DNA from 4 places in the Streptomyces sp. NPDC046821 genome. Region 1 is predicted to be linked to each of the others. Evidence: riboswitches for the same ligand, from Rfam matches in the RefSeq annotation. Region 1 holds a riboswitch; each other region holds the start of a gene.
What was found. A riboswitch is a leader RNA that binds a small molecule or an ion and turns the genes downstream of it on or off. The one in region 1 is predicted to bind cobalamin.
Positions count from the first base shown of each region.

Region 2: linked by a shared signal. The riboswitch ahead of ABZ893_RS20040 (prenyltransferase/squalene oxidase repeat-containing protein) and the one ahead of ABZ893_RS29905 (ribonucleoside-diphosphate reductase subunit alpha) in region 1 are both predicted to bind cobalamin.
Region 3: linked by a shared signal. The riboswitch ahead of ABZ893_RS07360 (iron ABC transporter permease) and the one ahead of ABZ893_RS29905 (ribonucleoside-diphosphate reductase subunit alpha) in region 1 are both predicted to bind cobalamin.
Region 4: linked by a shared signal. The riboswitch ahead of ABZ893_RS14265 (HoxN/HupN/NixA family nickel/cobalt transporter) and the one ahead of ABZ893_RS29905 (ribonucleoside-diphosphate reductase subunit alpha) in region 1 are both predicted to bind cobalamin.

Region 1 covers NZ_JBEYYB010000016.1:34,249-37,448, forward strand. The annotation lists gene mctP (monocarboxylate uptake permease MctP) at 1-206, shown strand, start outside; gene ABZ893_RS29900 (hypothetical protein) at 286-1,077, opposite strand; cobalamin riboswitch at 1,149-1,283, shown strand; gene ABZ893_RS29905 (ribonucleoside-diphosphate reductase subunit alpha) at 1,402-3,200, shown strand, end outside.
Region 2 covers NZ_JBEYYB010000009.1:200,529-203,728, forward strand. The annotation lists gene ABZ893_RS20035 (SCO2322 family protein) at 1-493, opposite strand, end outside; gene ABZ893_RS20040 (prenyltransferase/squalene oxidase repeat-containing protein) at 490-1,689, opposite strand; cobalamin riboswitch at 1,806-1,925, opposite strand; gene ABZ893_RS20045 (SPFH domain-containing protein) at 2,056-3,200, opposite strand, start outside.
Region 3 covers NZ_JBEYYB010000003.1:174,261-177,460, reverse strand. The annotation lists gene ABZ893_RS07365 (GntR family transcriptional regulator) at 544-1,263, shown strand; cobalamin riboswitch at 1,363-1,491, shown strand; gene ABZ893_RS07360 (iron ABC transporter permease) at 1,638-2,666, shown strand; gene ABZ893_RS07355 (ABC transporter ATP-binding protein) at 2,721-3,200, shown strand, end outside.
Region 4 covers NZ_JBEYYB010000006.1:280,853-284,052, reverse strand. The annotation lists gene ABZ893_RS14270 (YoaK family protein) at 78-752, opposite strand; gene ABZ893_RS14265 (HoxN/HupN/NixA family nickel/cobalt transporter) at 868-1,971, opposite strand; cobalamin riboswitch at 1,999-2,221, opposite strand; gene ABZ893_RS14260 (metalloregulator ArsR/SmtB family transcription factor) at 2,311-2,673, shown strand; gene ABZ893_RS14255 (inorganic diphosphatase) at 2,769-3,200, opposite strand, start outside.

The DNA.
Region 1 (3,200 bases):
CGGGCATCGGCGAGATCGGCTACATCGGCCTCACCGCGTTCGTGCTGAACGTCGTGGTGACCGTCGTCCTCACCGTTCTCCTCAAGGCCTTCAAGGCCCCCGAGGGCGTCGACGAGACCTCGCCGGCCGACTACACGGCGGACGCGGGCGACGCGGGCGTCATGGACACGCTGCCGGAGGCGACGGCGGGAGCGGGCGGGCACTGATCTCCCCAACTCCCCCAAGTACGTTGACGGGCCGCCCGATTCCTCCGGCGGCCCGTCTGCGTATCGGGGCCCTGAGGGCTCACGAGCCCCCGTAGAGGTCCTTCCTGACCCGCTGGGCCGCCGCGGCGGCGGAGGAGAGCGTCAGGGCCCTGTCCGTGCCCGCTCCGACCGTCACCAGGACGCCGCCGACGCGGAGTTCGACCTCGTAGTGCGGGGTGCCGTCGTGCTCGTCGTCGCCCGTCGTGCGTGTGGTCTCCAGGAACGCCTCGTCGCCCAACTCGGGGAGGGGACGGGCCTCGTGGTGTTCAACGACCGGAGCGGCCTCGGTGTCCACGGTGACGCGGGCGCACGACTCGTGAAGGGCGCGCCGCAGTTCGAGGTACCGGCCGGCCCGCGCGGCCGGCATCGAGACGAGGCGCTCGAAGACGTAGGGGTTGCCGTCGCCGGTCGCGGCGGGGTCGGGGCGGACGGTGCGCTCGGCGCTGGCGCCGGTCATGCGGATCAGTTCCCCGCGCGCGTCCCGGCCGGCCGCGCACGCGCCCCAGTCACCTCCGCCGAAGTGCCGGTCGAAGAGGCCGAGGGAGATCTCGTTCGCCTTCGCGTGCTTGCCGATGGCCTCGGGCGGCAGGAGGGCGGAACCCAACTCGGCGTCCGTGAAGAGCTTTGCGGGGTCGGCGGAGCCGTCGACGCCGGGGGCCGAGGCGGCGACGTCGGGCACTGAGCCGTCAGCGCCGGGCACCGAACCGTCGGCACCAGTGGCCGCGGAAGGCCGCTTCCCCGCGCCCTCGCCGGGCGCCCCGTCCCCGCCGTTCCCGCACCCCGCGAGCAGCATCACCAGTACCGCCGCACAGCCCGTTCCCCGCCCCCGCACCGCGCCTCCCCCTGCTCGGCCACCAGTTCGGCAGCCACCCTAGTCGACACAAGATGTGGGGCTGCGTTTCACGGCCAACACAAGATGTATGCTCGTGCTCGCTGTCGTCGCAGGGGAATCCGGTGCAAGTCCGGAACTGTCCCGCAACGGTGTACGTATGCGCGCATACGTGAGTCCGAGGACCTGTCGACAGCCCCGCCCGAGCCGTCCGGCCCGGGTGTGACAGACGTCCGGGTCTCGTGGAGTGGGCCGGTGACACGGGCTCCGCCATGCCCCCGTGCCCTCCTCCCCCAAGGCCCAGAGCCGAGCGAGGGAGAGCCCCACGTGACCATCGCGCCCGCCGAACCGGCCTCAGCGCAGTCCGAGTCGGAGGACAGCCCGGGAACCGCGCTGCTGCGCACCCTGACCGAGCTGACCGCCGATCTCCCCGACGCCGACCCCGGCCGGGTCGCCGCCGCCGCGCTGCGCGGCCGGTCCGCCGCAGCCGACGAGGCCGAGCTGCGCTCGCTCGCCACGGAGGCGGCCGCGGGGCTCATCTCCGAGGACCCGGCGTACTCGAAGCTCGCCGCCCGGCTCCTGACGATCAGCGTCGCCGCCGAGGCCGCCTCGCAGGGCGTCACGTCGTTCTCCGAGTCGGTCGCGGTGGGCCACCGCGAGGGCCTGATCGCGGACCGTACGGCCGAGTTCGTGACGCTCCACGCCGCGCGGCTCGACGCCCTGATCGACCCGGCCGGCGACGACCGCTTCGGCTACTTCGGTCTGCGCACCCTGCACAGCCGCTACCTGCTGCGCCACCCGATCACCCGCCAGGTCGTCGAGACCCCCCAGCACTTCATGCTCCGCGTCGCGTGCGGTCTCGCCGAGGACGAGTCGGTCCGCGCGCTCGACGAAGTGGCCGCCCTGTACGGCCTGATGAGCCGCCTCGACTACCTGCCGTCGTCGCCGACGCTCTTCAACTCCGGCACCCGGCACCCCCAGATGTCGTCCTGCTACCTCCTCGACTCGCCCCTCGACGAGCTGGACTCCATCTACGACCGCTACCACCAGGTGGCCCGCCTCTCGAAGCACGCGGGCGGCATCGGCCTCTCGTACTCCCGTATCCGCTCGCGCGGTTCGCTGATCCGGGGCACGAACGGGCACTCCAACGGCATCGTGCCGTTCCTCAAGACCCTCGACGCGTCCGTGGCGGCCGTGAACCAGGGCGGCCGGCGCAAGGGCGCCGCGGCCGTCTACCTGGAGACCTGGCACTCCGACATCGAGGAGTTCCTGGAGCTGCGGGACAACACCGGTGAGGACGCCCGGCGCACGCACAACCTCAACCTCGCGCACTGGATCCCGGACGAGTTCATGCGCCGCGTGAACGCCGACGAGTCGTGGTCGCTGTTCTCGCCGGCCGACGTGCCCGAGCTGGTCGACCTGTGGGGCGACGAGTTCGACGCCGCGTACCGCAAGGCCGAGGCCGAGGGGAAGGCCCGGAAGACCATCCCCGCGCGGGACCTGTACGGCCGCATGATGCGTACCCTCGCGCAGACCGGCAACGGCTGGCTGACCTTCAAGGACGCCGCCAACCGCACCGCCAACCAGACGGCGGAGCCGGGCAACGTCGTCCACTCGTCGAACCTGTGCACCGAGATCCTGGAGGTCACGGACGACGGCGAGACGGCCGTGTGCAACCTGGGTTCGGTGAACCTCGGCGCCTTTGTGATCGACGGTGACATCGACTGGCAGCGCCTCGACGAGACCGTCCGCACGGCCGTCACGTTCCTCGACCGCGTCGTCGACATCAACTTCTACCCGAGCGGGCAGGCCGGCCGCTCCAACGCCAAGTGGCGTCCGGTGGGCCTGGGCGCGATGGGCCTCCAGGACGTCTTCTTCCAGCTGAAGCTGCCGTTCGACTCCCCCGAGGCCCGCGCCCTGTCGACGCGGATCGCCGAGCGCATCATGCTCGCCGCGTACGAGGCGTCCGCCGACCTGGCCGAGCGCAACGGACCGCTCCCCGCGTGGGAGAAGACCCGTACCGCGCGCGGTGTCCTGCACCCCGACCACTACGGCGTCGAGCCTGTCTGGCCTGAGCGCTGGGCGGCGCTGCGGGAGCGGATCGCCGCGACCGGGATGCGTAACTC
Region 2 (3,200 bases), on a different contig from region 1:
ACCCCGTCTTCGGGTAGCCGGAGATCGCGCACAGCAGGGCCTGGTTGTCGTAGCGCAGCGGTTTCGCGACGGCGGCGAGCGCGTCCGCGGTGGTCGCGTCGTCCGCGACCCGCGCGCACGCGGTACGCGGCTCCGGCGGCGTCTCACCGGACGGCGCGTCCTGCGCGACACCGGGGTCGATGACGAGCGCGACGCGCTTCTCGCCGGCCCGCGCCGGGGTGTCCGCGCAGATCGACGCGAACTTCGCCGTCCCGCGCGGCTTCGCCGCACTCTGCGAGTCCTCGCTCACCGAGAACCGGAACCCCTCGACATCACCGTCCGAGGGACGCGCGGTCGACGGCCCCTGGGTCGCGTAGACCCACTTGTCCCCGTCGCGGTCCCAGAAGGACCAGTAGCGGTAACCGGTTGCCTGGGCCTGGCCCGCGCCGGCCAGGAGCGCGAGCAGCGCTCCCAGGGCGAGGGCCAGGACGGGCAGGCGTCGGCGGCTGCTCACAGCTGCTGCTTCTTGCGGCCGCTGAACAGGAAGCCGATGCCGATACCGGCGACGGCCGCGACGGCGACGATGTACCAGACGCTCAGGCCGCCGCTCCTCTTCTCGTCCTTCTTCGCGGCCTGGGCGTCGGCCTTCGTGACCGGCGCGGGACCGGTCGCGTTCAGGGCCTTCACCAGGTCGGTGCCGCCGAAGTCACGCGGGTCGGCGCCGGCCGCGTGGGAGGCGAGGATCAGCTGGGCGTAGGCGGCCGGGCCGCTCTGCTCGGCCCACTTCGCGGAGTTCTTCTCCAGCCAGGTCAGGGCGCCGGCGGCCTCGTCGTGGTGGCCGGCGGCGGCGAGCGCGGTGACCGCGTCGGCCGTGTTGCCGTAGTCCGGCTGGGCCTCGGCGCCCGGCATCGCGGACATGAGGTGGTGGTCCTTGGCCAGCTCGCCGGTCAGGTAGGCGGCGCCGTTCTCGGCCGCCTGAGCGGCGTCCGGCGTACCGGCCTTGCAGGTCGGGGCACCGGCCGACTTCCCGGCGACCGGCGCCAGGCCCTTGCCGAGACCGCCGAGCACACCGGCCGCCGTGGCGTCCGCGTTGGCCGCGAGCTTGCCCTTCTTGTCGGGCTGGTACGCGAACGCGCCGCTGTCCTTGTCGCCCTTGGTGCAGGGGATCGACAGCTTCACGAGCGCGGCCTGCGCGTCCGTGACCTTCTCGCCGGCGGCGGTGAGCGCGCCGATCACGACGGACGTGGAGTTGGCGTCGGCCGCCCCGCCCGGCATGTAGCCCCAGCCGCCGCCCTTGGCCTCGACGGACTTCAGCCACTTCACGGCCTTGCCTATTTCGGCGTCGTGGCCGCCGAGCGCGGCGAGGGCCTGCACGGCGACGGCCGTGCTGTTGGAGTCGAGGGGCGTCTTGGCGTCGCAGGCCTTGCCGGCGTCGGAGCGGAACGCGGCGAAACCGCCGTTCGCGCACTGCTGCCCGGTCAGCCAGTCGACAGCCTTCGACGCGGGCTTCACGCCCATCGTGTCCTGCGCGAGCAGCGCGAGCGACTGCCGCCAGACACCGTCGTACGTCGGGTCGGAGGTGCCGTAGAGGCCGGACGGGACGACGACCTTGGGGGAGGGCGAGGCGCTGTCCGCGACCGCGGCGGGCGCACAGGCGGCGCCGATCACGACGGTCGCGCCGACGAGCGCGGCGGTGCGGCGAATGTTCATGGTGGGGCGGGTGCCTCTCCCTGCGGGGAGCCGGGCGGCACGGCACACACGGGTACCGGGCGGCTCCGGCTCCGTATGCCTCGACGGTGCCGGCCACCGGCGAGCGCCGATGACACGAGCCGGTCACGCACCGCACGAGGCATTCCGGCTCACCACGAGCGTGGTTCACGGTTGCGGGTCAGCGCCGGATTCGCACCGGCTTCCCCCCGCGCGGGCATGAGGACGACCCGCACACTGTACCGGCACGTATTCCGGCCACTCAGGGGTGCCTCAGGGGTGCCCGAAGGGGGCGGGGCAACCTGTGCCCCGCCCCCTTCGGGACGATCTTCCGGAGGACAGCCGAGACGATCCTCCGGACGGAATCCGCTACCGGATGTCCACCGGCCCGTCGTCACCCGACCGCTTCGTACCGTTCCCGCCGCCGTCGACCGGGCTCGACGCCCCGCCCAGGTAGCGCTGGATCTCGCCGCCCGGCTGCCTCGTCTCGCCGTCGGGCGCGCCGAGGTTGCGGCGGACCGAGTCGAGGATGGTCAGGCCCTGGCCGACGAGCCCGGCCGCGATCTCGCCGAGGCCGTCCGCGCCGTTGAGGACGTTGACGTTGGCGCCCGCGAGACCGCTCGCCGCCTCCTTCACGATCTGCGGCAGCTGGTCGATCAGCATCCGGTCGAGCGCGACCCGGTCGTACGACGCCGCCGCCTCGGCCTGGATCTTCATCCGCTCGGCCTCGGCGATCGCCATCACGCGGATCCGCTCGGCGTCGGCCTCGGCGGGCTTCACGACCTCGGCGACCAGCTGCTGCTGGCGCAGCTCGGCCGCGCGCTCGGCCAGTTCGGTCTGCGCCGTGAGCACTTCCTGCTCGGCGTGCGCCTGCGCGAGCGGACCGGCCTGGGCGGCCGCCGCCTGGGCGCGGTCGATCTCGGCCTTGTACTGGGCCTGGACGACGGCGGTCTGCCGGGCGTACTCGGCCTGGTTGCGCTGGGCCTCCTGCTCGGCCTGGGAAGCGGCCTGGGTGGCCTGCGCCTGGGCGATCTGGGCCTGCCGCTGGATCGCGGCCTTGTGCGGGGCCGACATCGCGTCGATGTAGCCGGTCGCGCCGTCGTCGATGGACTGGATCTGGAGCGAGTCCACGATCAGGCCGATCTTCGCCATCTCGGCCTTCGAGGTGTCGAGCACCTCGGCGGCCAGCTTCTGGCGCTCGGTGACGATCTCCTCGACCGTCATCGAGCCGATGATGGAGCGCAGGTGACCGGCGAAGATCCGCCCGGTGAGGACCGACATCTGGTCCTGGTCGGAGAGGAACCGCTGCCCGGCGTTGACGATGCTCTCCACGTCGTTGCCGACCTTGAAGGCGATGACGGCGCGCACGGTCAGGGAGATGCCCTGCCGGGTCACGCACTTCTCGACGACCTCGGCCTCCGACATGGCCAGGGAGAGGAAGCGGGTCTTGCGGAAGACAGGCAGGACGAACTTCCCGTGCCCGGTCACCACCCGGAACGGCGCTCCCCCAAGTC
Region 3 (3,200 bases), on a different contig from region 1:
CGGGACTCGGTATCCCAAATTAGAGCGACGCCGACCTGAGGTGTCAAGGGTCACATTCAACATTTGGTGCAGGCATGAATCAGGATCCGGTATCCCAGTTCCCCGCCTGCCGAACGCTCGATCCGCCCTGGTCCGGAGGGTGCCACGACCCCCGCGTACGGCGAGCCGGACAGGCTCCGAAACCGTGGTCTACGGGCGTCCACCACGACGGACGCGTGCGGGCGAACCATGAGGAGTGGGGGTCGCGAGGTCGGCACGCGACGGGTTCCGTGCACGCCCGGGCCGCACTGACACCTAGTCAGAAACGACCTCTGCTGGAACACTCGATCACCGGACGGATGCATGTGGCATCCACTTCGCCACCCCTCGGAGAGGCCCGCGTACCCGCCATCGTTCGCGGGGGAATCGCTGCCCTTGGGGTCAGCTGCCGCCCCGCCCGGGGGCCGCACGAGGAACGTGCCAGTCAGTTCATTCCGATCATTCCGAGCCGGGTGAAACTTGCGCCGATTGGGCTACGGTATCCCGTAGGAGGAGGTTGCAGACGTGCGCGACGGACGACAGGAAGGGCACGTCGTCGGCACGCGGAAGCGGCTGGCGCTCAGCGCGGAGTACACACCACTGCGCGACCAGGTGCGTGAGGTGGTGCGTGAGCGCATCGTCGAGGGGGGCTACCCCCCGGGTATGCGCATCGTGGAACGGGACCTCGCCGAGGAACTCGGGGTCTCCCGGCTGCCGGTGCGCGAGGCGCTGCGCATGTTGGAACGCGAGGGGTTCGTGTCGGTGGTCCCCCGGCGCGGGGTGATCGTCCGCGAGCTGACCCCGCACGACGTGGACCAACTCTTCGACGTACGCGAGGCGTTGGAGGTGCTGGTCGTCCGGCGCGTGACGGAGGGCGCCACCAAGGCGGACCTCCTGAGGCTCCGCCAGGTACTGGCCCGCGCCCGCAAAGCCATCGCGAACGGCAACGTCGCCGGAATCGGCCAGGCCAACGGGGACTTCCACGACGAGCTGATCCGCATCGCCCGCAACGACCTGCTCGCCGACATGCTCGAACCCCTTCAGGGCCGCATCCACTGGCTGCTCCGCCAGCACCACGACCCGGCCGAGCTGGTGGTCGAACACGCGGACCTCTACGAAGCGATCGCCTCCGGCGACCCGGACCGCGCGGCCGCCCGAGCCATGCGCCACGTACAGGTGAACCGGGACATCGCCACCCGCCTCCTCTTCGGAGCCGCGACCGGCCGCACTCCGGCGACGGGCTGAATTCCTGAGCCTGAGCTGCGTGGGGCATCGGTGGGGCGCCGGCCTGCGGGGTGAAGGGTGGGTCTTCGTGAGTCCCGCCCGCCCGGCCCGCCCGTAACTCCCCCTTGCTACGCTTCCCGTGCCTCTCGTGGGGGAAGCCGGTGGGAATCCGGCGCTGTCCCGCAACGGTGTGCGTGGCCCGCTTCGGTCACGCGAGTCCGGTCACCCTCGGCAGGTGTGCGACCCATCGAACGCTCGCCGTGGACTGCGAGCAGGGACCCCCAGAGCCCCCGGGCCCTTCTGGTGCCTGCGCGTTCCGCCGGCGGCACCGACCCGGAGGATGTGCGCCCGTCTTGCCCCGCACCACCACCCCCGCAGACGTCTCACCTGCGCGTATACCCGCCGCCCCGCTGGTCGTCGCGCTCGCGCTCGCGCTGGTCGTCTCGCTCGCCTGCGGGGTCGGACTCGGGGCTACGGGAATGAGCTGGGGGCAGGGGCTGCGGCTCATGTGGGCCGGGCTCAGCGGTGGGAATCTCGGCACAGGCGACTCGGCGGCTTACACCATCGTGTGGGAGATCCGCTTCCCACGGGTCGTGCTCGCGGCCGTGGTGGGCGCGGGGCTCGCCGCGGTCGGGGTCGCGGTGCAGGCGCTGGTGCGGAACGCCCTGGCCGACCCCTTCGTCCTCGGCATCTCCTCGGGCGCCGCCGTCGGCGCCAACGCGGTCATCCTGTTCGGCGCACTCGCCGGTTTCGGCATCTGGGCTCTCTCCTTCTCCGCCTTTCTGTCGGCCCTCGCCGCGACCCTCGTCGTCTACGTCGTGGCTCGCTCCCCGCTCGGTCTCAGCCCGCTGCGGCTCGTCCTGACCGGCACGGCGCTCGCCTACGGGTTCCAGGCCGTCACGACCGTCATGGTCTTCGGCGCCGAACGGGGTGAGGCGGCTCGCGCGGCGATGATGTGGCTGCTCGGCAGCCTCGGCGGGGCGACATGGCCGAAGGTGCCGCTGGCGGCGGTGACGGTTCTGGCCGGCTGGCTGTGGCTCAGGCTGCGGGCGGGTGCGCTCGACGCGCTCTCGATGGGTGACGAGACGGCGGCGATTCTGGGCGTGCCGCCCGACCGGCTGCGGCGTGAGCTGTTCGTCGTGACGGCGGCCGTGACGGGCACGGTCGTCGCCGTGAGCGGGGCGATCGGTTTCGTCGGGCTGATGGTTCCGCATCTCGTACGGATGCTCGTGGGCGCCTCGCACGTACGGGTGCTCGCGGTGGCGCCGCTCGCCGGGGCGGTGCTGCTCGTGTGGGCCGATGTGCTGTCGCGGTTGCTGCTCGCGCCTACGGAGCTGCCCGTAGGTGTGGTCACGGCCGCGCTCGGTGTACCCGCGTTCCTGCTGCTGATGCGGCGCGGCGGCCACGCGCTGACGGGACGCTGAGTTGGGGCGTCCCACCGACAGGTCCGTCACCGATGTTTGTTCCGGAGGAGAGTCGTGCGGCTTGCCGTAGAAGGCGTTTCGGTCGAGGTGGCGGGCGCGCGGCTCGTCGACGAGGTCACTCTCGACGTGCCCGCAGGAGCTTTCGTGGGGCTCGTCGGGCCCAACGGCAGCGGGAAGTCGACGTTGCTGCGCTGCGTCTACCGGGCACGGCGGCCCGACGCCGGAGTGGTCAGGGTCGACAGCGAGGACGTGCACCGCATGGCGCCCCGGGCAGCGGCACGCTTGCTCGCCGCGCTGCCGCAGGAGACAGCGGCCGACTTCGACTTCACCGTCACCGAGGTCGTCGCGATGGGGCGCCGGCCGCACCGCGAGCGCACCGCCGCGCGTGACCGGCAGATCTGCGAACAGGCGCTGGCCCGGGCCGGCGTCGCGCACCTCGCCTCGCGCGGCTTCCTGTCGCTGTCCGGTGGCGAGAAACAGCGGGTGCTCATCGCCCGCGCGCTCGCCCAGGAGCCGCGCGTCCTCGTCCTGGAC
Region 4 (3,200 bases), on a different contig from region 1:
TTCCGTGAGCCACCGCGGCCGAATGCCGCGGTCCTGCTCCGGACGCTAGAGAGCGCGGGCGGACGCCGCCCGCAGGACTAGGCCGATCGGGGGCCGCCCCCGCCGCCGTTCGCGTTCTTCTTCCCGCCCCCGCTCGCCATCTCGCCCTTCTCGCGGTAAGCGACCCCCGTGGCCGTCACGAGCAGGGCGCTGACGAGAAGAGGCCAGCCGAGCCCGTGGTGCAGCACGAGCAGCGCGCCCACCCCGGCGCCCGCGAGCATCGCCGCCACGGAGACGACCCGCAGCACGGCCCGCGGATTGGTGCCCCCGGCGAGCGAGGAGTCCGCGGCGAGCCCCGTCAGCGTCATGGTCAGGACCGTGGTGGTCATCTCGGGGACCCCGAGCTTGCGGACCGTGGCGTTGCGCAGCCCCATCGCCCACGCGATGACCGCGATGAGCGCGTACATCGCATGGCCGGGCCGGGCGAACGCGATGGCCGACGCCACACCGAGCATGACCGCCTCGATGGCGAAGACCGAGCGGATCCACGTCTCCCGGGAGCGCCCGGCGAACGCCGCCGCCAGCCGCCCCGCGCACACCGCGCCCACGAGGAACGCGCCGAGCGACGTCAGCGACCCCGCCACGGAGAACCCGGGGGCTCCGGCCGCGGCGAAGCCGATGATGACGACGTTGCCCGTCATGTTCGCCGCGAAGACATGGTCGAGGCCCAGATAGCTGATCGCGTCGACGATGCCGCTCACCACCGTGAGCACCGTGAGGGCCGCGGTGACGGCGGCCGGGGGCGCCGCCGGCGCGGACGCCGCTGGGGGAACGCTCGCTTCGCTCACCCGCACGACTTTACGAGTGAGGCCCCCGGCGGTCCATGGGTCAGGAACGCAGGGCCCAGCGTTCCTCGACCTTCGCGAGCCGCCAGTACGCGATGGCCACCGCCCACACGACGACGAAGAGGCCCACGATGACGAACCCGACGTTGTCCAGGTCGAGCCCCGCTATCCAGCTCGTCACCGCGTCCCGCAGGTCGAGCTTGTCGTGCAGGACACCCACCAGCTCGATGGTCCCGATCAGGAACGCGACGGCGATCGACAGGCCGGTGATGGCGAGGTTGTAGAACACCTTGCGTACGGGGTTCGAGAACGCCCACTGGTACGCGAAGTTCATGAACGTACCGTCCAGGGTGTCGAACAGGCTCATGCCGGCGGCGAACAGCAGCGGCAGGCACAGGATCGCGTACCAGGGCAGTCCGGCCGCCGCGCCGCTGCCCGCCATCACCATCAGCGTGACCTCGGTCGCCGTGTCGAAACCGAGCCCGAAGAGGAAGCCGAGCGGGTACATCTGGCCCGGCCGCGTGATGGACCTGGTGAACTTACCGAGGATCCGGTTCATGAACCCCCGTGAATCCAGGTGCTGTTCGAGCTCCTTCTCGTCGTACGAGCCCGCACGCATCGCACGGAACACCCGCACGATCCCCACGAGCGCGACGAGGTTGAGCGCCGCGATGAGGTACAGGAACGACCCGGAGATCGTGGTGCCCATGACGCCGAGCGTCTGATGGGTGGCCGACCCCTCGTTCATGATCCGACCGGCCAGCGCGGTGCCGCCCGCGATGAGCGCGGCCAGCACGACCACGACGCTGGAGTGTCCGAGCGCGAACCAGAAACCCACGGACACCGGGCGTTTGCCGTCGGCCATCAGCTTGCGGGTGGTGTTGTCGATCGCGGCGATGTGGTCGGCGTCGAACGCGTGCCGCATCCCCAAGGTGTACGCGGTGACGCCGAGGCCGATCCCGAACGCCTTGGACCCCACCTCGTAGTGCTCGGGCACGACGAGTAGGAACAGGACGCCGAACGCGACGACATGGAGTGCGGCTATCACCGCGAGGAGTCCGGCGGTACGGACGGTGTCCTCGCGCCGCCATTCGAACGCGCCGCTTCCGGACGCGGGGGACTTCGGAGCCTTTACAGGCAGGGTCATACGATCACGCTCCAGCACCTCGTGGATCACTTCGTGAGATGCCGTGGCCGGTCTCCTGGCTGACGGGTGTCCGCGTCCGCCCCTGCCTTCCCAGTCGCTTGTGGCGGCCAGTGGCATCGCGGGGCGAGGCGTCCCGGGTCTCTCGTTGCCGAGGGGCCCGGGGCCCGATCACAGTGGCGAGGGCCGCTTCGGTCTGAGTCCTTGACGGACTGTCACCGAATTCCCGAACACCACGGCCCGTCCACAGTAGAGGCCGGGCGGCGACGCCTGCAAGGCTGCACAGTTGCGTAGGTGTACGCGGGTATTCAAGATCACACCCGTGGCTGCGAGGATGTGCCCATGCATCTCGTCCCCGCCGAGCGCGCCGGCCGTCGCACGATCGACGGCCACCGGGTCTGCGACGCCATCGCCGCCATCGGTGAGCCCGGACATGTCCGCGCCTGGGCCGACCGGTTCTCGCTCCTCGCCGACGCCCGGCGCCTCGCGCTGCTGCTCGCCCTGTACCGCGCCGGTCCGCTGGCGGTCTCGGATCTCGCCGTGGCCACGGGCATGAACGACCCGGCCGTCTCGCAGGCGCTGCGGCTGCTGCGCGCGGCGGGTGTGGTCGAGGGCGAGAAGGAGGGCAGGGTCGTGCGCTATCGGGTCGTGGACGCGGCGACGGGGGAGTTGTTGAAGCAGTGTGGGGCGGACGGGGCGCACTGACGGCGCGGGCGCTTATGTGAGCGTGCCGGGGGCGCCGATACGTGGCCCCGACACCCGCCCTTGCCCCCGCTCCCGCCCGCCAGTGCTACGTCAGGTCAGCCCTCCTGCCCGGCCTCGGCCGCCCGCCGCACCGCCGCACCGATCTCCGCGTACGTGAGCGCGCGGCCCTCCCAGTGCGAGCCCTCGACGGACTTGCCGGGTTCCAGGTCCTTGTAGACCTCGAAGAAGTGCGTGATCTCCAGACGGTCGAACTCGGAGATGTCGTCGATGTCCCGCACACCGGCGTAGCGCGGGTCGTGCGCGGGCACGCACAGGACCTTCTCGTCCATGCCCTTCTCGTCCCGCATGACGAACATGCCGATCGCGCGGCACTCGACGGTGCAGCCGGGGAACGTCGGATCACCCACCAGCACGAGCGCGTCCAGGGGGTCGCCGTCGTTGCCGAGGGTGCCCTCGATGTAGCCGTAGTCGGCGGGGTACTGGGTCGAGGTGAACAGCATCCGGTCGAGCCTGATACGGCCGACGGC